3 regions of the Clostridium lapidicellarium genome follow, and region 1 is predicted to be linked to each of the others. Evidence: riboswitches for the same ligand, from Rfam matches in the RefSeq annotation. Region 1 holds a riboswitch; each other region holds the start of a gene.
What was found. A riboswitch is a leader RNA that binds a small molecule or an ion and turns the genes downstream of it on or off. The one in region 1 is predicted to bind cobalamin.
Positions count from the first base shown of each region.

Region 2: another riboswitch for cobalamin. It lies ahead of AB8S09_RS12420 (DUF3870 domain-containing protein); the one in region 1 lies ahead of AB8S09_RS02785 (leucine-rich repeat domain-containing protein).
Region 3: another riboswitch for cobalamin. It lies ahead of AB8S09_RS09000 (ABC transporter substrate-binding protein); the one in region 1 lies ahead of AB8S09_RS02785 (leucine-rich repeat domain-containing protein).

Region 1 covers NZ_JBGFFE010000002.1:158,259-166,718, forward strand. Annotated here, with positions in the region: gene AB8S09_RS02775 (cell wall-binding repeat-containing protein) at 1-1,022, opposite strand, end outside; gene AB8S09_RS02780 (hypothetical protein) at 1,074-3,050, opposite strand; gene AB8S09_RS02785 (leucine-rich repeat domain-containing protein) at 3,200-6,496, opposite strand; cobalamin riboswitch at 6,719-6,905, opposite strand; gene AB8S09_RS02790 (hypothetical protein) at 7,149-7,967, opposite strand; cobalamin riboswitch at 8,276-8,460, opposite strand, start outside.
Region 2 covers NZ_JBGFFE010000021.1:41,699-50,158, forward strand. Annotated here, with positions in the region: gene AB8S09_RS12405 (tetratricopeptide repeat protein) at 1-126, shown strand, start outside; gene AB8S09_RS12410 (helix-turn-helix domain-containing protein) at 145-1,413, shown strand; gene clpB (ATP-dependent chaperone ClpB) at 1,555-4,152, shown strand; cobalamin riboswitch at 4,164-4,341, shown strand; gene AB8S09_RS12420 (DUF3870 domain-containing protein) at 4,430-4,753, shown strand; gene scpC (succinyl-CoA:acetate CoA-transferase ScpC) at 4,978-6,501, shown strand; gene AB8S09_RS12430 (acyl-CoA mutase large subunit family protein) at 6,519-8,183, shown strand; gene AB8S09_RS12435 (cobalamin B12-binding domain-containing protein) at 8,211-8,460, shown strand, end outside.
Region 3 covers NZ_JBGFFE010000011.1:48,469-56,928, reverse strand. Annotated here, with positions in the region: gene asnB (asparagine synthase (glutamine-hydrolyzing)) at 1-266, opposite strand, end outside; gene AB8S09_RS09015 (glutamine--tRNA ligase/YqeY domain fusion protein) at 403-2,058, opposite strand; gene AB8S09_RS09010 (ABC transporter ATP-binding protein) at 2,394-3,155, opposite strand; gene AB8S09_RS09005 (FecCD family ABC transporter permease) at 3,152-4,216, opposite strand; gene AB8S09_RS09000 (ABC transporter substrate-binding protein) at 4,229-5,236, opposite strand; cobalamin riboswitch at 5,351-5,536, opposite strand; gene AB8S09_RS08995 (MerR family transcriptional regulator) at 5,819-7,021, shown strand; gene AB8S09_RS08990 (DegT/DnrJ/EryC1/StrS family aminotransferase) at 7,037-8,212, shown strand; gene AB8S09_RS08985 (DegT/DnrJ/EryC1/StrS family aminotransferase) at 8,221-8,460, shown strand, end outside.

The sequences.
Region 1 (8,460 bases):
GCATTTGGAACTGCATCAGGTACTACAAGAGTTCCCCCAAGTGCTGTAAGCACAGTCTTGTCAGACATATTCCGAGTTATAAAATCCGCTGTATTTTGAGTTACAGTCTTGTAAATAAGCACCAATGGTGCAGACTTCCGGGATGCCAGGACTCCTCCCGAAAGAGCATCAGCAAATTCATCCCCATTGGATCCATCCCCTGCCGCTATATAGACATTGCTAAAATCAAGATCAGATTTGAAATTCTGAAGTATATCAAGATTAGTATCAAATCTGGTAGTTCCTCCGAGTCTCTGGGGATTTGGAAGAAAATTTTCAAGTCCCGTCGTGATAACTTCAGTGCCGCCCAATACATAAGTCTTATCTATATTTAAACTCTTTATGTAGCTTTCAACTTTCTCGGGAAGACTGTCACTTTCCGTAAGAAGTATCGGCCACCCTTTTGCCGCAGCTATGGGTGCCATGGAAAGGCTGTCTGCATACCCGGCCCCGGAAGCAACCACTATATTGCTTATATCACCTGAATCTCCAAGCTTCCTGGCTATTTCAACAGAAGTTTCATATCTGTCCAGGCCGCCTATTCTCTCAATATCCACATCAATGTCTTTAAGCTGGGCTATTACATTGTCTGATAGAGAAAACTCCCCCCCTATAACGAAGGCTTTTTTTGCATTGAGCCTTTTAATTTCAGCTATGGTGTCACTGCCCAGCGCATCCTGCCTGGAAAGGATTATAGGTGCATTGTACTTCTTGGCAAGAGGTGTTGCACAGAGAGCATCGGCATAGCCGTAGCCCTGGGCTATAACCACTGTGTCCGCACCATTTTTCCAGCCGTTTTGACTTATCTTGAGTGAAGTTTCTATTCTGTCACTTCCAGAAAGCCTCTCTTTGGTTATGGATACATCAGCACCTGCAGACCTGGATCCATTTTGACCGGAAGCATATACATTCCCTCCAATACCGGATACTGCAATACCTATGACAAATAAGAAAGTTATAATCTTGCTTAAAATCTTTTTCATATTAACCCCCTCAAAAAACTTAATCGTAATTATCAATCAGACAGAAATGAATTATTTACCAGATCCGGCAGGCATATCTATAACATTTGAAAGAGGTTTCATACCTTCAATACTGTCCCAGACAAAGGTCTTTATTTTATATATACCTTCTTCCGGTATTTTGAGCATATTGCTCAAAGTAGATGACCTGCCCGCTTCAACTTTCTGTTCTCCGGATACATAAGTTATGAATTTGCCGGTTTCATCATAAAGTGCAGTTATAAGCGAAACGTTCTGAGAAGAATCTGACACATTCTTTGCCTTTACAGATACTTTCTTATAAGATGCATCAGGATCACTTATTTCAACAGTTTGTCCCACTTTTCTTTCTGCCGCAGCCAGTTTATCTTTCGTACTCTGGGCAATAGATGCCTGTTTTGCACTGCCAAGTGCATCATAGAGAACCTTTGCCGCATTGATTTTTTCTTCATCTTTAGAAGTTATGGCATCGGGAAGTGCCTCTATGGCGTTATTTACAGGTACGGTAGAATTTTCAACATCCCTGCAGTCAAATATGGAATTCCTTCCTTCATAGGCCCTTACAAGAGAATCCAAGCCACGACACATCTGTGTGGGCTCATAGGTGGCACTGTCATAGGTTGACCATTTGTTTAGAGCTGCATCTATCATAGTTTTACCGCATTTAATATATTTTTTATCAAAAATATTTACATTATTGCTGAATTTCCCATCTTCTGTTTTATTCTTCCCATTTCCTTCTGCGGCCATTCCAATAGTCATATATACCTGGGCATTTGTCCATGAATTGTTATAATCATTGCCCATACCACCCCAGAAGGATCCAAGATAAGTTTGAGAATTTGAAAAATGATCAAGCCAATATTCTACAGCTTGTTTTACATCATAATATTTATCTTCCTCTTTTGCATTTGAATCATAATATGCTGCAAGTGGCTGCATCTGCATAGTTCCCATATCAGGAACAGCATTTGATAAAATAGTAGAACCGTCCGCTGCTGTATTACCACGTGCGAGATCAGCTAAAGAATGTATCTTATCTTCTATATCATTTTCATCAACATGTTTTTCATCCTTGGGTACACTGTTTATATAATCCTGTGAAGTCAATGCCAATATAGCATATTGTCTTGCAAATGTCTGACTAGATGCATTTAAGTAATCTTTGTTCGAAATAATATCAATCAAATTAGAACCATCATAAGTTATATCCCTTGGATCATAGCCCACAGCTGTAACTGCTAAAGCTAACTTTTCCCATTCCGTCATCTTTACATCCTGAGCTTTTATACCTTCAGCTTTCATCCTCCTTAGTTCATCTTTTACAGCTATAATCCAATCATCACAATATTTTTCACTTACACCTTTATAACCAGAACGTGCAGAAGAAAACATTTCCCATGTATTATTTTTCAATTCAATACTGCCTTCACCTCCATCAAAACTTGCTTTACTACCGCTCCAATTAAAGGAAGGTACAGATCCAACCCCAATCTTTAATTTACCATAAAGCATGTTTTCTGCTTCTTTTGCCTCTTCAATTTGTCCTTCTTCATCTATTGCAGGTGTTGAATTATCAATCAAATTTCCTACAGCCGATACATTCTTTAACACAAATTTATACCTGCCATTTTCAACAGATTCGGGAGTGATTTTTACTTTACTTGGATCAATATTCAAGGGATTCACAGGAACAACCCCAATAGTAGGTGCATTAAAAACTACATCTTTACTGCCGCTATATGTGGCTTTAACATTATATTGTTTTAGTAAATTTTTATATTCACTAGATTCAGGAACAACTTCTATATCTTCTAACTTCAAGCTTGTCTTGAGGTTGTCTTCTACACTCTTATTTGTATCATAGACTTTGTCTTCTGCCGGTATTTTTACATCTACATCAATTTCAGTCGGTGTTGCAGTATCTGCCAGAGCCACACAAGGCGCAAATATTCCAAATGAAAACAGAAGCACTACTGCAAGGACTACCTTTTTCCACAACTTTTCCATTTCCTCTCCCCCTTATTATTAAGTTCAATTTACAATCTACAATCAACAATTAAAAATGTGAAACAACGCTCTTAATGAATTCCCACCATATTCTATCGTTACTTCAACATTTTTAACTGATCATTATAATAGATTAACCGCTATACACTTTAAAATATTATCTCACAATTTGGAAGTGATTTTTTTAAATCCTGCTGTTTACTTTCGTTTATTGTTATTCCATACAACTTAAGACTTGTTAAATTCGTTAAGCCTTTTAATGAATTTAAATCAGTTATTCCAGAATTTCTTGATAAATCAAGAGACTGTAAATTAGTCAATCCACCCAATGGAGTTATATCGCTTATCTGATTGTATCCCAAATCGAGGTTTGTTAAATTGGTTAAATCTTTCAATATACTTACACCAGTTATTTGATTATGACTTAAATCAAGTGATTTCAAGCCAATTAATTTTTCTAGTGGAGTAATATTACTTATCTCATTACTATATAAGAAAAGGCTCTGTAATTTAGTCAGGTTGCTCAGTGCACTTATGTTCTTTAATTTTTTACCATTTCCTTGTCTTAAATCGAGTAACTGTAGATTAGTTAAATTCTCCAGTACATCTATATTGTCCAGTTGAGTATTACTTAAACTAAGAGACTGTAGGCCCGTCAATCCACTTAATGGAGTTATATCACTTATTGGATTATCATTTAATTCAAGAGACTTCAAACTTTCCAATTCACTTAAACCACTTATATCAACTAACTTGTTACCATTTAAATTAAGATCCGTTAAACTTGTTAAACCCTTTAGTTCATCTGCCTCATCTATTTTTTCTATTTCATTACCACATAAATTGAGAGTCGTAAGAGCACTTAACCCCTCCAATCCACTTATATCAGTTATTTGATTTCCCATTAAATCAAGTAATTTCAAGGCAGATAAATAATCTTTGAGTGGAGTTATATTACTCACTTTATTATTCTGCAAGTTAAGAGACTGTAAATTCTTCAAACCACTTAATGAACTTATATCAGATATTTGATTATAGCTTAAATCCAAGGTTGTTAAATCTTTCAGATTACTCAGTGCACTTATATCACTTATTTTGTCATCAGTTCCCCATTGAAAATTTTTATTTAAAAGTAAAGTTTGCAAATTAGTTAATCCTTCTAGTCCTTCTAAATCATCATTTATGGGATTATTACTTAAATCAAGATACCTTAAATCTTTCAGCTGACTTAATACACTTGTACTCTTCAATTTAGTAGCTCCCAATTTAAGTATCTGCAACTTAGTTAAATCTTCCAGCTCACTTAAATCACTATTAATATTCCATCCATTTCCGCTTAAATCAAGTTCTTTAAGGTTTTTCAAATCTTTTAATCCACTTGTATTGATAAATTGTCCGCTATCAAGACTAAGCGTTTGTAAATTAAGACATTGTAAATTTTTCAAACCACTTAAAAGGCTTAAATCATTTATTGTAGTTCCACTTAGATTAAGAGATTCCAATTGTGGCAATTCATTCAATAAACTTATACTCTTCGTATTTAAATTTCTATTGTCGGCTAAATTAAGAGTTTTAAGTGAAGTCAAATTTTCAATTCCCCCAAGATCCACTATGTTTTTTCCCCTGACATCCAATTCAGTTATTTTATCTACATCACTTTTATGTAAGGTTCCAGTAGGTTTCTTTATATCATCTCTTACAGCTTTTTCTAAATCTGAATCGGTAAAAGTTACTTCGCTGTCATCATCACTACTTCCACCATCTATAACAGATATAGTTTTAACATCGGAAAGAGGTTTCATATCCTCCAGGCCATCCCATACAAAAGCCCTCAATTCATAATTTCCCGTATCCGGAATACCTATAGTTCCAATCAGAGAAATCTGTCCTCCCTGTTCAACATCTTCCTTGTTGCTTGTACACTTTATAAAGTTATTATTATCTTTATCAAACAGCCCCAGCATGAGTGAAACTGGCTGTTCTTCACCAGAATTATTCACAGCCTTTACAATTACTTTAGCATCATCACCCAATTTAAAAGAAGTTTTACCTTCAGGCAGCTCAGTACTTATCTCTATGGGACTGGCACTACTATCGGTGACTATTACAGTACAAGCGGCAGTTTCCTTTCCATCTCCTGCAGCCGCAGTTATTATCGCCGTACCTTTGGACACTGCAGCTACATTCCCATCCTGGTCAACTGTGGCTACTTCGGGTTTATTACTTGTCCATGCCACTTCCTTGTCAGTGGCAGTTTCGGGAGTAACAGTTGCCGTGAGCTTATCGGTACTTCCTTTTTCCAAAGTTGTATTTGTTTTATTAAGATTTATCCCGGTTACAGGTACGTCTTCATCGGTAACTGTAACAGTACAAAATCCACTGTAGGTATCGTCGGAAGTCTTGGCATATATAAATGCAGTACCAGGACTCACCGCTGTAACCTTCCCATTTTCATCAACTGCAGCCACTTCATTATTACTACTTCCCCAATTAACAGTCTTACCATCTGGAATCTGCAAAATAATTGCTTCCTCTCCTCCAGTCTTTAAAGTCAGTTTATCCTGAAGCTTGGCATCCTCGCCATATAGAAATACTACTCCTGAGGTATCCCCCCACTCTGACTCATCTTCAGGCTTAAAGTTTGTCCCCCGAGTATCCACTACAAGATTTATATCTCCACTAAAACAATTTACTCCAAAGCTTGCTACAGAACTAGGAGTTTTTATATACTTCAATGAGGTACAGTCTTTAAATACCTCATCCCAAACATTCAACAATCCATCATCCAAATTAACTTCTTTAATGCCTGTACAACCATTAAATGCATTACTTTTTATATCAGTAACTCCTTTCGGAATAGTTATGGAAGTCAAACCAGTACAATTTTCAAAAATTCCAGTAGGGATAATACCTATGTTATCTGGTAAAGAAATTGACTCCAGCGTGGCACATCCCAGAAAAGCAGAACGTGATGTAGAAAAATAATTATAATAAATCCCAGTGCAACCGCTGAAGTCTAATTTCTTAGGTACTGTCCAGTCAAAATATTTTTTATTAAATCCTTTACTAGTAATAGCTGTATTATTTGATAAATTTATACCGGACACTCCAGTTAAATATTTCATAATTGGCATATCCTCATCTTTAATATCAAGATCTGACAGGTCAATATCTCCTGTAATAGATGCAAGGTCAGATGTAGTTAAATCTCCCGTATAGCCGCTGCCTTTATTGGCCGCTTCTGTCAATTTGGTTTTTAACTTTGCATTATTTATGGCGACAGCTTCTTCTCCACTATCTTCAGTATTCTGCTCACTCACCACAGGTGTATTGGAATTAAGGCTTTCTGCATAGACAGTATTAAGCCTTCCTGTGTCTGCTGCGACAAATGATACGGAACATACTGCAGATATACACAGCAGCATCTCGATTTTCTTCCTCAGCATTTCAATCTCCCCTCCTTAAAATTCAATTTACAACATAAAATCCACAATTAAGATTGCCTATAACAGCAAAAATACCTCACGCTGTGGGAGGTATTTTATAATTATAAAAATAAAAAATGGAGAACTCAGAGAGTTCTCCATTTTTACTTAAATGTAACTGTTTACCCAAAAAATATAAAGGCAAACAGTCTAGCAATCTATGTAATGTCTTCCCCTCCGAAAGAATTGACAAAATACCAGGCAGGCCTTCTGGCTTGGATTCATTTTACTCCCCCGTCTTCCCGGATATATAATCCAGTGACATATTGGGGTTTCATCTTCCATACAGCAACGGTGGGCTGCAGTGGCTACGATTCCACTTTTCCTTTTAACTGTCAAATATAGCAGCACCTGATATAATATATTAAATTTTCATAAATTATTTAATTCTCTAATTTTTAGTATAAAATATAAATTTACCAAAGTCAACATTATTTTCATTTTATTTTAACAATTTATTCTTGATCTTACATAAAACTTATATGACATTGGCTGTATGCTTACTGCATATAGTTAACTATAAAATCACAAATTAATATACAAAATAATATCTCATAAAAAATAGATTGACCCACGAGGATCAATCTATTTTATAGCCAGTTATTTGTTTTAACTACAGACCAGAAACCGCCATATTAGCTCCAGTTGATGCAGGTGATAACCCCTTAATTGCTTCATCAACCTGATCTTGTGTAGCCTGCAGTGTCTGTAATGTTGTTAATGCTGCTTTATAGTTTTCATCATTTTTGTTTTCATAATTAGCCATATCTCTTATAAGATCTGATTTACTTACTCTTTCAAAGAGTGGTGCAACATATACTGAAGTATCCCAGTTGTAGTAACCATCATCAGTAACTTCAGTTGGTAAATATGCTGAATTTGCTATTCCAAGATCTGCACCCATTGCTGCCGAGAACTCCCAACGTATTACAGCATTATCTGGAACATTGGATAAAGCAGTTGCTGCAGTATAATAAGTTCCATTACTACCATAAGTTTGCGAATCATTTACTGTAAATGTCCAACCAGATACTCCGTCACATTCTTTTTCTCTAAGCCAGCCTGTATCAGTTATAATTGGCTGATGTAATATATCATTTTTAAAAATAACACCCTTTGTTACAGTATCAAGCTTATCATAAAATTTAGATGGATAATTAGCTTGAAAATCAGCCTGATTATCTGAATTATCCTGGAATGCTTTTATATACGCATATTGACCCGTAGTTGCATCTATACCAATATTGGGATCAGCCTGTTTCGTTGCATCTAGTATAGTTTTAGAATCATCCAGTGTAACCTTTACCGGTTTTATAAGTGGGGATTCTCCCAAAACATTCTTCTCCACGTCCACGTAAACTGTTTTCTCAGAAGCTGCCGCCGCCTGCGCATTGTTTGTAAAAGAAGGTGCTACAACTACCCCAAGTGCCATTACCAGTACGCTTAGAACAAATGCAAATGCTTTATTTTTCAAAATTTTAAACATCAACTAAGATCTCCTTTCAATTATTTTTCTACCCCTAAACTCCATGTTAAATAGAAAGTGACCTGTTATCATATACCTTATATAACATCACCCCCTTAAAATATAAAAATCACAGTCCTCTTTTCCTGAAAGTGATTTTGAGGCTGTGATTCAAATATAAACTATTAAAAAGGCATGTCCATTTATGCAAAATTATAAATCCTAAGCTTGTCCCCTTATTGCCTTTAGCTCATAATCACTTTTTCATGGAAAGTTATTTATGAAATATCCAGGTTAAGATTTCTGACTTATGGCTTTTTCAAGTATGTCTCCGGTTTATTCAAATTTATCTGAAAATTTTGGAGGTATTACTTTGAAATTTCCCATTTACAGCGGCCCGACCGCCCAGGTTTCTCACCTGGTTTCCCTTTTATAACCCGCTTTGGCAGGTTACCTGAAT
Region 2 (8,460 bases), on a different contig from region 1:
GCTGCCAGAATATCAATATTACTGGGTAAATTTTATATAGAAAATAATTTAAATGAACAAGCTGCTAAATATTTGAATGAAGGTGTTGAAGATTTTAAAAAAATAGGTTTGTTAAGGGATTCTTAAATAGAACAGGTGAGAATTATGGAAATACTTTCTACTGGGCAAAAAATTAAAAGAGCCAGGATATACAAGGGGTATACCCTAAAAAAATTGTGTGGCGACAAGATTTCTGTTTCAAAAATGAGCTGCATAGAAAATGATAAAATAAAACCGGAACAGTGGGTTTTAAAATTTGTGTCGAATAAACTTGAAATTGATGTTGAATATTTAAAGCAGGATGTTAAAAGCCAGATAATTAAAAATATAAAAGACATATCTAAAGGTTCCCCGGGAGAAAATTATGAAAAATTGCTTCAATATAATTTGAAATTTGCGGAGGATTACTCTTATGTAGACTTATGTTTTACCATAATGCATATGCTTTTTAATTATTATTTAGATAAAAAACAGTTTGGAAAGTTGCAATTTATAATTTCAAATTATTATGATTATTTGCAGAAATGTTTTTCCGATAGAGGAAGTTCGATTTATTATATGGATATTGCCAGATATTTTTATGTCTACGGAGAATTTTCTCAAGCTTTGAATTATTATGACAAGGTGATTCAAATTTGTCAGGAAAAGGGATATGGCGAGTGCCTCTTAAAAGCTATGTATTATGAAGCTAACTGTTATATCAAAATGCAGTATTATGATAAAGCATATGAATTGGCAGCGAAAATTATGGATTTGATGGATTCAGATTCAATGCAGGAAGATATAGAAAATGTACGGATCTATCATATGCTTGCCATACTTTCGTTGAAAATGGACATAACCAAATTTGGCAGGTATGAAAAAAAAGTATATGAACTTTATGGAGACGATTTAAAAGGCAAATCTGAAGCAATGGTTGATTATGCCCGAATATTATTTAATTTAGGTAAGAAGGGCAGTGCACTGGATTGTGTAGAAAAATCACTGGAGATATATCCAAGAGACAATGTAAGGGAATTGGACCATTTTATGCTTGTAAATGTAAATATACTGATGAAGAATAAAATTTTAAAGAAGGCACATACTCTATGCAATAAGGCTTTGGATTGTGCTATAAATTTAAATGATATAACTTTTATAGAGAAAGCATATTATTACAAAGCTCTGATATTATTGAAAGAAGGAGATTTTGCAAAGGGAGAGATGTGTATGAATCTTTCTTTAGACAATCTTCTTAAGTTTGGAAGCAGCAGAAGGATATATGAAAGATATATGGAAATGGGGAAGATGTATTACAAGTTAAACAATGTGAGAGAATCAATTAAATATTTTACTTTTGCCATAAATTTAAAAGAAAAATATGCATTGAGATGATTTATGCACCTGCAAAGTGGTATATTGATTTTGTGGGTAATTTTTGTATAATAAATTAATATATAATAATATTAAAGTAGAATAAACTGGAGAGGAGGATAAGTGTAAACACTTATTTAAGTTTTACACTAAATATTTATTATGGATATAAATAAGCTTACAGTAAAGGCACAGCAATCGATAAATGAGGCACAGCTTATAGCAGTGAGATATAATCATCAGCAGATAGATGTAATTCATTTGTTTTCAGCATTGGTATTTGAAAAAGATGGTTTGATTCCGAACATATTCGGGAAAATGTCTGTAGACGTGAAATCACTTGTGGATAATACGAAGAATGTCCTTGATAAAATGCCAAAAGTGCTTGGAGAAAGTGCACAAAGTAGTTCCCTCTATGCTACGAGGGGATTTGAAGATGTTTTTGTAAGGGCAGAGAGCACGGCTAGGAAATTCAAGGATTCATATGTAAGTGTAGAACATCTGATGATTGGCATTATGGAAGTTCATTCCCGGGATGTGGATATGATACTGCAAAAATTTAATATAACAAAAAGCAGATTTTTGGAAGCACTGTCTCAGGTCAGGGGCAATCAAAGAGTTGATAGTCAGGATCCAGAAGGTACTTATGATGCTTTGACCAAATATGGAAGAAATCTGACTGAAGAAGCTAAAAAGAACAAGCTTGATCCTGTAATAGGCAGAGATGATGAGATCAGGAGAGTAATTAGAATTATTTCAAGAAGAACTAAAAATAATCCTGTGCTCATAGGAGAGCCGGGAGTGGGGAAAACTGCCATAGTGGAAGGACTGGCGGAGAGGATCATAAGAGGAGATATACCTGAAGGACTGAAAAACAAGGTAATATTTTCCCTGGATATGGGTTCCTTAATTGCCGGGGCTAAATTTAGAGGTGAGTTTGAGGAAAGGTTAAAAGCTGTTTTAAAAGAAGTGGAAAAGAGTGAAGGAAAAATAATACTCTTCATAGATGAAATTCACAATATAGTTGGGGCCGGAAAGACGGAAGGATCTATGGATGCGGGAAATATTATAAAGCCAATGCTTGCAAGGGGAGAACTTCACTGTATAGGAGCCACTACTTTTGATGAATATAGAAAATATATAGAAAAGGACAAAGCACTTGAGAGAAGATTCCAGCCGGTGGTTATAGATGAACCCAGTGTTGAAGATTCCATTTCTATATTGAGAGGCCTTAAAGAAAAATTTGAAATATACCACGGCATAAGAATTCATGATTCTGCCATAGTGGCAGCGGCAAAGCTTTCCAGCAGATATATAACTGACAGATATCTTCCGGATAAAGCCATAGATTTGATCGACGAGGCATGTGCTATGATAAGGACGGAGATTGACAGCGTACCTACTGAAATGGATGATGTCAGAAGAAAATTATTTCAGTTGAAAATTGAAAAGAAAGCGCTGTCCAAGGAAAAAGATAAAGCTTCTGTAGAAAGACTCAGGACAGTGGAAAAAGAACTAAATGATTTGAAGGATAAAGACAATGAACTTACAGCCAAATATGAAAAGGAAAAGTCAAATATAACCGGTGTCAGGGATTTGAAGAAACAGCTGGATGAAGCAAGGGGTCAGATTGAAAAGGCAAAGAGAGAATATGATTTGAATAGAGTTGCGGAATTGAAATATGGAACTATACCTAAATTGGAGAGAAAAATAGAGAAAGAAGAAAATACAATAAAGGAAAACAATGAGACTGCCATGTTGAAGGAAGAAGTTACGGAACAGGAAATATCTCAGATCGTATCTAAATGGACGGGAATTCCGGTGTCTAGATTAGTGGAGGGAGAAAGGCAAAAACTTATTAACCTGGAAGATGAACTTTCAAAAAGAGTCATAGGACAAAAGGAAGCTGTCAAGGCTGTTTCTGATGCTGTTATAAGGGCAAGATCGGGAATGAAGGATCCAAAGAGGCCCATAGGTTCATTTATATTTTTAGGTCCTACAGGAGTGGGAAAGACTGAACTAGCCAAAACTCTTGCCAGAGCTTTATTTGATAGTGAGGATAATATGATTAGAATAGACATGTCGGAGTATATGGAAAAGTATTCCGTTTCCAGACTTATAGGAGCTCCTCCGGGATATGTTGGCTATGAGGAGGGAGGTCAGCTTACAGAGGCAGTCAGGAGAAAGCCTTATAGTGTAATATTGTTTGATGAAATAGAGAAGGCACACAGCGACGTCTTTAATATATTTCTACAGATACTTGACGATGGAAGACTTACGGATAATCAAGGCAAGGTAGTTGATTTTAAAAATTGCATTATAATCATGACCTCCAATATAGGGAGCAGCTATTTGCTTGAGAACAAGAGTTCTGCGGGAATAGACGAAGATATAAAAAATAAAGTGATGAATGACATGAAATTGAAGTTTAAACCAGAATTCTTAAACAGGCTTGACGATATTATAATGTTCAAACCATTGAACACCGTGGAGATTAAATCCATAATAGATATATTTTTGAAGGATATAGAAAACAGGTTAAAGGATAAGAATATCTATATAGAAATAACCGATAGAGCTAAAGACGTTATAGCAAGAGAAGGGTATGATCCGGTTTATGGAGCCAGACCTTTAAAGAGATATATGGAAAATGTGCTTGAAACATCTATTGCCAAGAAGATAATTAAAGGTGACATTTATGAAGGCTGTAAAATAAGAGTAGACTACGATAATGATAAATTTGAGATAGAGAGAATATAGAGAACCACTAAAATTGAATATCTAAATTAGGTGTTATTTAAGAATAAGTAAAAGGAAAAGTCAAATACTGCAGTCCACGCTACTGTATGGAGGATGAAACTTTATTATGTCACTGGATATATAAATCTGGGAAGACCAAGGAGTAAGATGAATCTGAGCCAGGAAGCCTGCCTAATATATATATGTTGATTCCTTCGGGGAAAGGAAGAGATGTTATGCTTTAAATTCATTAAATTGAGTTTTATAGCAGTATATATTTGGGGGGAGGGTATGTTTTTTGAAAAAAGATAATGTATTTATTACTGGGTATGCAAAACTTCCGAAGGGGATAACAGCAGCCGAAATTTACAATGAAATTGTCATAGGGATCATTGTGAACAGGTATTCTGGTGAAATACAGGACATGGAATGCTCTTTTGTGACTGATACTGCGAAAAAATATGCTAAAGAATTATTGATAGGGAAGAATTTGAATAATATCAAGGAAATTGTATCGGATATAGAAGATAATTATTTTGGAATGGCAAAAAAATCTTTTATAGCGGTATTGATAAATTGCCACGAAAGGTATAAAATAATATTGAGTAAAAGATGTAAATAAAAAATAAAAATAAAAAAGCCATTTTATTACGATATAAGGGTAAGACCTTTATATGAAAGTAATGAAAGTAACGGCGTGAGTATATTCTTCAATGTACTTGGGCCGTTTTTTGTTTTTCTATTATACATATCCAGATCAAAAAGGAAGGGAGGACATAGAGTATAAATTAAAAAATTTAATAAATAATATAATTATGTTAATTATTTAATAGAGAAGGGGATAGTATGATTACGGATAGGATAAAAAATAAAGAGCTTCTAAAACGTATAGGTACACCTAATGATGCTGCTGAACTTATCAAGGACGGTATGACTGTCGGGACCAGCGGTTTTACGTTTTCAGGTTATCCTAAGTCGGTACCTATGGCACTGGCAAAGAGGATAAAAAATGGCGAGAAAATTAAAATCAATTTGTACACAGGTGCCTCTGTAGGTGATGAGCTGGATGGAGAACTAGCCAGAGTTGGGGCAATCAAAAAAAGGTTTCCATATCAGACGCACAAGGATGTAAGAAATGCTATCAATGCAGGTAAAATAGATTATGTAGACGCCCACCTCAGCATGTCACCTCAAATGGTAGACTATGGATTTATGGGTAAAATCGACGTGGCCATAGTTGAAGCCGTAGGTATAACTGAAGAAGGTTATATAATACCAACTACATCTGTGGGAAATTCACCTACATACGTTAAAGATGCAGATATTGTGATTGTGGAGATAAATGAAACTCAGCCAACTTCGCTTATAGGGACACATGATATATATATCCCTGAGAAACCGCCTTATAGACAGCCCATACCTATAACTCACGTGGCAGACCGAATAGGTACGGATTATATAGAAGTCGATCCCGATAAGATAAAATGTATAGTTTTCAGTGATATAAAAGATAATATTAGAAAAGTGGCACCAATAAGTGAAACAAGCAGAAAAATGGCTGGAAATTTAATAGATTTTCTTGAAAATGAAGTTAAGCAGGGAAGACTTCCCGAAAATTTGCTGCCGCTCCAGTCAGGAGTTGGCTCTGTTGCAAATGCAGTACTTGCAGGGTTGAAAGAATCCAGATTTAATAATTTGGAGATATATACTGAAGTTGCACAGGATTCAGTGTTCAATTTGATGGATGAAGGCAAGATTTCAGTGGCTTCTGCTACATCTGTTTCTTTCTCTGAAGAGGGACAGAAAAAATTTTATGACAAAATCGATGAGTACAGAAAGAAACTCATATTGAGACCTGAAGAGATAAGCAATAATCCTGAAGTAATCAGAAGACTCGGGGTAATAGCTATGAATACGGCCATAGAAGCTGACATATATGGCAATGTAAATTCAAGTCAGATAATGGGTTCCAGAATGATGAACGGAATAGGCGGTTCAGGAGATTTTACGAGGAGTTCCTATATATCCATATTCACGACGGAATCAGTTGCTAAAAATGGTGAAATATCCTCTATAGTTCCAATGGTACCTCATTGTGATCATTCGGAACATGATGTAGATGTAATAGTTACAGAACAGGGTGTAGCCGATTTAAGAGGGTTGTCTCCAAAAGAAAAGGCTAGAGTCATAATAGAAAATTGCAGCCATCCTTATTACAGACCATTTCTTAAAGATTATTTTAAAAGAGCATGTCAAGGCAAGAATATTCATACACCAGTTTTGCTCAAGGAAGCGTTATCCTGGCATGAAAGATTCCAGGAAACTGGCAGCATGAAATTTAAAACTGATAAATCAAGTCCAGAAGAATAAAGAAAAGGGGTTAGAAAATGTTTAAGGAAGAAAAAGTTAATGAAGTAAAAGCCAAGAAAAAAGAGTGGGAAGAGGGAACTCTTAAAAAAACAGTTACTAGATTCCCAGAGAGAAAGAAATCCTTTAAAACCACATCGGGTATAGAAGTTAAAAGACTTTATACACCTGAAGATGTACAGAATTTAGACTATAATGAAAAACTTTCATTTCCAGGAGAATACCCTTATACAAGAGGTGTTCAGCCTACTATGTACAGAGGTAAGCTCTGGACAATGAGGCAGTATGCAGGTTTTGCTACTGCAGAGGAATCAAACAAGAGATATAAATATCTTTTGTCGCAGGGCCAGACAGGACTTAGTGTAGCTTTTGATCTGCCTACGCAAATAGGTTATGATTCCGATCACGAACTTGCAGAAGGTGAAGTTGGAAAAGTTGGAGTTGCCATAGATTCTCTTAAAGATATGGAAACACTTTTTAATGGAATACCACTGGATAAAGTAAGTACTTCCATGACAATAAATGCTCCGGCTTCAATATTGCTTGCTATGTATATAGCTGTAGCAGAAAAGCAGGGAGTAGCTCCTGAAAAATTAAGGGGCACTATTCAGAATGATATTTTGAAAGAGTATGTGGCAAGAGGAACGTATATATTCCCGGTTCAACCATCTATGGGACTTATCACACATATATTTGAATACTGCTCGAAGAATCTTCCAAAATGGAATACAATATCCATTTCAGGGTATCACATAAGGGAAGCAGGTTCCACTGCCGTACAGGAAGTTGCATTTACGATTGCAGATGGAATTGCTTACGTGGAAGCGGCCATAAAAGCAGGTCTTGACGTTGATAAATTTGCCCCTAGGCTGTCATTCTTCTTTAATGCAAACAATGGGTTATTCCAGGAAATTGCTAAATTCAGGGCAGCAAGAAGAATATGGGCAAAGATCATGAAAGAGAGATTTCATGCTAAGAATCCTAAATCGTTAAAATTGAGGTTCCATACACAGACAGGAGGATGCACTCTTACAGCACAGCAGCCTGATAATAATATAGTAAGAGTTACTCTGCAGGCGCTTTCAGCTGTACTTGGAGGTACACAATCCCTTCACACAAATTCAAAAGATGAAGCACTGGCACTTCCTACCCAGGATTCAGTAAGAGTTGCACTTAGAACACAGCAGATCATAGCTTATGAAAGTGAAGTACCAGATACCATAGATCCTCTGGCAGGTTCCTATTATGTAGAAGCTCTGACGGATGAGACAGAGAAAAAGGCAATGGAATATATAAATAAGATAGATGAGCTGGGCGGAGCAGCAAAGGCAATTGAAAAAGGGTATGTACAAAAAGAAATAGAAGACAGCTCCTATGAATATCAGAAACAAGTAGAATCTGGAGAACAGGTTGTTGTCGGAATGAATAAATTCCAGATAAAAGAGGAACCACCAAAGGGACTTCTGAAAGTTGATCCTTCTGTAGGTGAAAAACAAAAGGAAAAATTGAAACAGTTAAAGGCTGAAAGAGATTCAAAAGCTGTAGGCGAAAAACTTACTTCACTTGAAAATGCAGCTAAAAAAGGAGATAACCTGATGCCTTTCATAATTGATGCTGTAAAACAATATGCTACCTTGGGTGAAATATGTGATGTCCTTAGGGGAGTATTTGGAGAATATAAATAAATTAAGAAGTAAGGGGAGATTTTAGATATGGATAGACCAATAAGAGTTTTAGTGGCAAAACCTGGATTAGACGGACATGACAGGGGAGCTAAAGTAATAGCAAGGGCACTTAGAGATGCCGGAATGGAAGTTATATATACAGGACTTAGACAGACACCAAATCAGATTGCAGAAGCAGCAGTACAGGAAGACGTGGACTGTGTTGCAATGAGTATATTATCAGGAGCACATAATACGCTTTTTCCTAAAGTGGTAAAATTGCTCAAGGAAAAAGGAG
Region 3 (8,460 bases), on a different contig from region 1:
AATTTCCTAAGATCTTCAGTGTTATAAAGTTCCCCGTTGTAAATAATTATATATTTTTTGCCGTTTACTTTCTTAAACATAGGCTGGGTACCACCAGAAGGATCTACTACTATCAATCTTCTATGTCCCAGGAGGGCATTTTTTGAATAATAATATCCTTCACTGTCAGGTCCCCTGTGCTTTAACCTATTAGTCATATTCAAAATTACATCTCTATTTTTTGAAATATCTTTTTTTAAGTCAATCCATCCTGCAATTCCACACATAGAAGTCCCCTCCGAATAAATTATTACTTTAAAGCTACTTATAATTTATGATTTAAAAATAGATATGTGCATAAATCCATAAATTTATACACATATCCATTTTCCTTACAAATAAATTCTGCCTTAAATTAAATAATCACTTGATTTTAAAAGAACTTTTAAGAGGCACTATCCTGTTGAATACCAGTTTGCCCTTTTCAGTACATTTAGGATCCACATTAAAGTAGCCGTGTCTGAAGAACTGAAATTTTTCACCCGGTTTTACATTTTTCATTCCAGGTTCCAGAAATCCACTTACAATTTTAAGTGAATCGGGATTGACCTTATCTAAAAAAGAATCATTTTCCTCTTCTGAATCATCCAAAATAAGGGGTTCATACAGCCTTACCTCTGCCGAAATCGCAGTACTGGCATTTACCCAGTGAATAGTACCTCTGACCTTTCTGCCGTCAGGACTGTTTCCTCCCCTGGATCTTGGATCATAAGTACAGTGCAGCTCAATTACATCACCTTTTTCATCTTTTTTCACTTCGCTGCATTTTATAAAATATGCACCTTTCAATCTGACTTCATTTCCCGGAAACAATCTGTAATATTTTTTAGGTGGATTTTCCATAAAATCTTCCCTCTCAATATACAGTTCTCTTGAAAAAGGAACCTCTCTAACTCCTGCAGAAGGATCATCAGGGTTGTTCTCAATTTCAAAATTTTCACTTTTGCCTTCAGGATAATTAGTTATCACAACTTTCAATGGATTCAAAACAGCCATCGTCCTAAGTGCCTTCTTTTCAAGTTCATCCCTCAAAAAATAGTCGAGCATACGGGAATCCACTACACTATTTGCCTTTGCCACTCCAATTTCCCTGCAAAACCTGCGAATGGACCCCGGAGTGAACCCTCTCCTTCTGAGTCCGGAGATGGTGGGCATACGTGGATCATCCCATCCATCCACTAAATTTTCATCCACAAGTTTTTTGAGTTTTCGTTTGCTCATGACGGTATTGGTCATGTTCAACCTGGCAAATTCTATCTGCCTGGGCTTGTTTTCCGTTTCACACTCTCTTATCACCCATTCATAGAGAGGGCGGTGATCTTCAAATTCAAGGGTACATATGGAATGTGTAACTCCTTCAATGGCGTCCTCCAGAGGGTGTGCAAAATCATACATGGGGTATATGCACCATTCATCACCGGTATTGTGATGTGAAGCATGGACTATACGATACAATACAGGATCTCTCATATTTATATTGGGAGACAACATGTCAATTTTAGCTCTTAAAACCTTCTCACCGTCCTTAAATTCTCCGCTTTTCATTTTCTCAAATAACTCCAGGTTTTCTTCTACCGTCCTATTTCTATAAGGACTTTCCTTACCCGGTTTCGTAAGTGTTCCCCTATATTTCCTTATTTCATCAGCCGTTAAATCACATACATAGGCTTTCCCCTTTTTTATGAGAAAGACGGCATATTCATACATCTGATCAAAATAGCTGGAGGCAAAGTGCAGCTCATCCCAATCATATCCCAACCATCTTACATCCTTTTTTATGGATTCCACATATTCACTGTTTTCTTTTGAAGGATTGGTATCATCAAACCTCAAATTGGTTCTTCCATTAAATTCATTCGCCAGGCCAAAATTTAAAACTATGGACTTGGCATGACCTATATGTAAATATCCGTTTGGTTCAGGAGGAAATCTGGTTACCACACTCTTGTATCTGCCTGATTTCAAATCCCCCCCGACTATGTTCCTAATAAAATTCGACGAGTTGTTATTATCTTCCATAAGTACCCTTCCTTTTCTAAAACTCATTTATGTTTAATAAAAATTTCAACTGCAATTTAAATATTTCATAATACTTTGATCTGATATTATCATACATTTCATGTATATTCAATAACAGTCCTCTATTTATCCGCATTACAGCATATTATGTTATAGTTTATGCAATTATTATATAAGCTATTATATAATTTAAAAAATTTAATGTTTAGAGTACAGGAAGCATTTTTAAACCTTTAACTATATTACTATAGTCTTTAAATTCGCCAGTTTACTATATATAATAAAGACCGCATCTGGATTTTTGTAAATTAAATCCATATACGGTCTGATTTTGGCTATGGCACATAAACTACATTTACTTTTTTAGTAACCGGATTCGGTTCTATAATTGAATTCACTCCAAAAACTTTTTTTATCATTTCCGTAGTTATAACCCTTTGAGGACTTCCATAATCTATTATCTCTCCTTCATACATTATAAATATCATGTCACAATAAAGTGCCGCCATATTCAGATCATGAATAGATGCGAGCACCGTAATATCTGCACTGCTAACTATATTCATTATCTGAAATTGATATCTTATATCAAGATGATTTGTAGGCTCGTCCAATATTATAAATTTTGACTGCTGTGCTATCACCCTGGCTATCAGCACCCTCTGTTTTTCTCCACCTGACAGGCTCAGGAAACTTCTATCCTCATATTTTTCAAGCCCTACTTTTTTAAGAGATTCCCTAGCTATCTCAATATCCTTTGGAGAATCATCCTCAAGAATCTTCTTATGTGCATATCTTCCAAGCAAAACCATATTCAATACGCTTATATCAAATTCAACATTGTTTTCCTGAACCATCACCGCCATTTTTCTTGCAATCTTTCTGCTGCTGAGTTTCTGTATTTCTTCACCGTCAATAAATATATCACCAAACTTTGGTCTGTACACCCTGTATATATTCTTTAAAAGAGTTGACTTCCCACACCCATTCGGACCCACAATTCCCACAAATTCTCCTTCTTTTATTTTAATGGAGATGTTATGGAGCAGTTTTTCATTGTCAATACTATAACTTAAATTGTTCACTTCAAGTTTCATCTATTATTTCCCCCAGACAAATAATCACTTTTCCTTAAAAGCCACAGAAAAAATGGGACTCCTATAAATGAAGTTACTATACCTATGGGGAGCTCCTCCGGAGATACAACAATTCTTGCACATACATCCGCCCATATCGTAAATATACCGCCTATTAGAATAGAAACAGGTATTATCCTTTTATGTTCTGACCCTACAATACTTCTTGATATATGCGGTATTACGAGCCCAATAAAACCTATGACACCACTTACGGATACAATGGCTCCTGTAAGCAAAGTGGTCATAACAATCACAATTATCTTCAGAGACTTTGTATCAACTCCTATAGTAGTTGCAATATCATCACCAAGCATAATAGCATCCAGCGGTTTACTGAATATGTAAATCACAAGCGAGCACAAGACAAATACAAAAAATGTAACCGGTATATATTCCCATTTTGTTCCCCCCAGCGAACCTTCCATCCAGAAAAGTGCCGAACGAACTTTATTTTCATCATTTACCGTAAATACCATCAGATTCGTAACCGAAGAAAATAAAGCTGAAATAGCCACTCCTGTAAGCACAAGTCTCGTAGGAGTACTTCTTCTCTTAAAATTGGCTATATTAAATACTATTACAATGGAAATCATGGCCCCCAAAAACGCCCCGAAAGGAACTGCATATCCTGAAAAGCTGCCAAAAACGCCAAGTAATATAACTGCTACAGCTCCCGTGGATGCTCCCGATGATATTCCCAAAATATAGGGATCCGCCAATGAATTTTTCGTGAGCGCCTGCATTGCTATACCTGAGACAGACAATCCAGCCCCTACCAAAAATGCCAGAAGAATTCTTGGTAGCCTCAAATCCCATATTATAGAATTGACGGATGCAGGCCATACAGTTTCAAACAAATTGTACTTCAATAAATTGTTGGCTATAATCTTGAATATCCAGCCGGATTTTATATTTACACTTCCAACAAGTGTCGAAATTACTATTGAAATTATAAGTATTAGTATGAGAAACATACAAAATACTATGTAGTTGTATTTATTTTTTATTGGTAATTTCATAACTATATCTTCCTAATTTTTAAAAGCTTCTGGATAAAGCTCTCCGGCAATTTTTCTCACTGTGTTTGAATCTCTTTCACCTGCTTCGAAATCTGTGAGTCCTACTACAAATATTTTATCGTTTTTTACAGCGTCCACATTTTTTAATGCAGGATTCGAAAGCAAAAATTGTTTTTTGGATTTTACATCGTCGGAGCTATCATAATCCACAATAATAATATATTCCGGATTTCTCTTTACAACCTCTTCCCAAGTAACAGTTGCCCAGGACTTGTTTACATCATCAAATATGTCTTTCCCACCCGAAAGTTTTATAATATCCTTAGCTAAACCGCCTGATGCTGTAAAAGGTGCATCTTCTCCTGAATCATAGACAAAAACTCTTTTAGGATTTACTGCAAATTTCTTAATTTTTGCCTGGGTGTCTGAAATCTGATTTTTCATAGATTCTATTATACTGTCAGCTTTCTGAGATACATTAAATATTTTACCCAACTGTTCAAAATCCTCGTATACCATATCAATATTAGCATTGTCGGCTACAGATTTAGGTACATATATTTTTATATCATTCTTTTTACAAAATTCCCTGTCAAAGTTTTTTTCTGAAAAGCTCGAATCCCATCCTGTCAGGAAATCTGGCTGTACACTTAAAAGTTTTTCTTTTGACGGATTCTTATCAGAAAGTTTCGGAACCTTTTTATAGTCATTTGTCAGTTTGTCAAGGATTTTATTATCTTGATAAGCTCTCCCAACCATATCATCGGCAAGTCCAAGAGAAAGCATCATCTCCGTTGTAAAACCTGCCAGGCTAACGGCCCGTTTAGGAGGTTCTGTAAATTTCTCCCGAAACTTCTTTCCCTGAAGTGTATCTGTAATTGCAACTTCCTTGTAACTATTTTTATTACCCTGATTTGAGGAATTTTTAGTTGTAGGTGAATTATCTCCACAGCCTACAAGCATGCCAACAGATAAAATAACTGCCGAAAAAATGCATACTGCTCCTTTTATTTTTTTCATATAAACAACACTCCCTTTACTTTTTTATACAAAAAATAAAAGCTCCATGGAAAATCATGAAACTTCTATAGTTCTACATACATTATTCCACTTCATCTTTCGTAAAGTAAATTAACAGAATATACATTATAGGCAGGTTTTCTGACTCAGCTTCATAGGAACTTGTCGCCTTCCCATTTCCAGTGGCAAATAACAAGAACCTCTACCTCACAGCGGCGAGACCGTACAGGAATTTTCACCTGTTTCCCTTTTAAATTGCTATAAAAACATATAACAATCACCTATATGCAAAATATTAAGTTATTATCATTATATAATACATTATAATCAGTATCAACTGAATTTTATTATCATCTTCAATTCGTAATATAAGAAATGAAAGTATGCTAATGGTAAAATGTTAGATCTAAAAGTAAAATTATAAGTATATTAACACAATTTGAAGCTCTACTTATCCCGTTTATAACTTATTATGCTATTAATTTATGCAATTATTATACAAAATACCATGGAATTTAAAAAAATTCGTTGTACCTTACGTAACGTCATGTGATACAATAATTTAGGTAGAGGTGATATGCAGTGTCTGTTCCAAAATCCAATTTGATCAGCATAGGTGAATTTGCCAAAAAATCAGGTGTAACTTTGAGAACACTGAGATATTATGATAAAATCGGGCTTTTAAAACCCTGCTCATACAGCCAGCAGGGTCATAGATTATACAGCCCTGAAGACTTCAGCAAGCTGCAAAAAATATTAACTCTTAAATTCATAGGCCTTTCTCTCGAAGATATATCCAGGATAATGAATTATGACATAAATCACAACGACTTAAAAAAATCTCTGGAAATACAAAAAGAAATAATGAAGAAAAAAATATATCATATAAAATCTGTAATAAAATCCATAGAGGAAGCTGTCCACATGATTGATGAAAATAAAGAGTTAAACTGGGATAAATTCATAAATATAATAGATGCAGTAAATGCAGATCAAAAATGGATAGAGCAATACGAAAATGCTTCTAATTTAAAAGCCAGAATCAGAATACACGAGCTTTTCAGCACAAATAAACAGGGCTGGATGAACTGGTTTTTTGAGCAGTTGAACCTTCCAGACAATGCCAGCATATTGGAACTTGGATGCGGCAACGGAGAGCTGTGGGCAAAAAACCTACATAAAATTCCAAGCGGGTGGAATATAACCCTAACTGACTTTTCCGCAGGTATGCTGGAAGATGCAAAAAAGAATCTAAATTCTGCAAGATTCAAATTCAAATTGGCAGATGCACAGGATATTCCCTATGGCATAAACAGCTTTGACGCAGTAATTGCAAATCATGTACTCTATCATGTATCCAATATAGACAGGGCACTTTCTGAAATCTGCAGGGTATTAAAACCTAAAGGACAGTTTTACGCTTCTACAGTCGGTAAAAATCACATGAGGGAGATGAGGGATATTGTCAAAAAATTCAACTCACCCGAGATAACCACAGACAGCTGGAATCTGACCGGAAAATTTCAGCTTGAAAACGGGCTTGCAAAAGTTTCAAGATGGTTTAAGGACGTAACCTTGAAAAGATATAAAGACAATCTCAGGGTAACTTCTTCCAGCCCGCTGGCGGATTATTTATTTTCAATGCCGGGAAATACAAAAAATGCCCTTGACGAAACCGGGCTCCGGAATCTTAAAGATTTTTTACAGTCTGAGATAGATAAAAATGGATATATTTATATAACAAAGGACACTGGTTTTTTTCACGGCACTAAACCTAAAATTTGAAAGGATTTGATAACTATGAATAAAAAAATTCCATTTTCCCCTCCAGATATTACACAAGCTGAAATAGATTCAGTAGTGGATGTTTTAAAATCTGGGTGGATAACTACAGGACCCAAAACAGCCAAATTTGAACAGGAAATAGCTGAATACTGCGGTTCAAACCATGCACTGGCAGTGGCAAATGCAACTTCGGGGCTTGAAATTCTTCTAAGGGTATTTCACATAAAAAAAGGCGACGATGTAATAACAACCCCCTATACCTACACTTCAACTGCAAGTGGAGCCATTCACTGTGGAATACTTCCCACTTTCGTGGATGTGAAAAAAGATGATTTTCTGATCGATCCTGAAAAATTATACGACGCTATAAAGCCAAATACAAAGGCTATATATTCTGTGGATTTTGCAGGCGTACCAGTAGATTATGACGCCATAAAACAGGTTTTAAAAGCCAAGGGCCGTGAGGACATACTTCTCGTATCCGATTCAGCACATGCATTTGGTGCTTCTTACAAAGACAAAAAAGTAGGCACACAGGTAGATGCCCACGTCTTTTCTTTCCACGCAGTGAAAAACCTAACTACTGCCGAAGGCGGTGCAATAACTTTCAACAACAACAACCTGTTTGGAAAAAATGATCTCTATAAGGAGCTGAAATTGATGTGTCTAAACGGCCAGTCCAAGGATGCACTTTCAAAAACCAAGGCAGGAGCATGGCAGTATGATGTGCTGTTTCCCGGGGAAAAATGCAATATGGCCGATATAAATGCTGCAATAGGTCTTGCTCAGCTTGCCAGATATAAAAATATTTTAAAAAAGCGTAAGACCATATTTGAAATATACACAAATACACTCAAAGATAAAGAGTGGGCAATTATCCCCTTTGAAAAAAATAGTGATAAAACAACATCCTATCATCTATACCCACTTAGGCTGAGGGATTTTACGGAAGAAAAAAGAAACAGAGTAATACAGATCCTTGCAGAAAAGGACATTGCCACAAATGTACATTTCACACCTCTTCCAATGTTCACGGCATACAAAAATCTGGGATATTCCATAGGCAATTATCCAAATGCCTATTCACAATACGCCAATGAAATAACCCTTCCCCTATATTCAACACTTTTGCCGGAAGATGCTGAATATGTAGCACGGGAACTCATTAAAGCAGTAGAGAAAGTGAGGTAACATACAAAATGGAAGTTAAATTTTTTACACCTACAAGAGAATATACTGAAAGAAAAGATGAATTCAATAAAGCAATACAGTCCGTATTAGACAGCGGAAATTTCATAATGGGCAGGGAAGTAGCTGATTTTGAAGAAGCCATAAAAAAATACACTGGAGCCAAATATGCAGTTTCCGTGGCATCAGGTACGGATGCACTGGTCATAGCTTCAGAGATACTGGGATTTAAAACTGGAAAAGAAGTAATA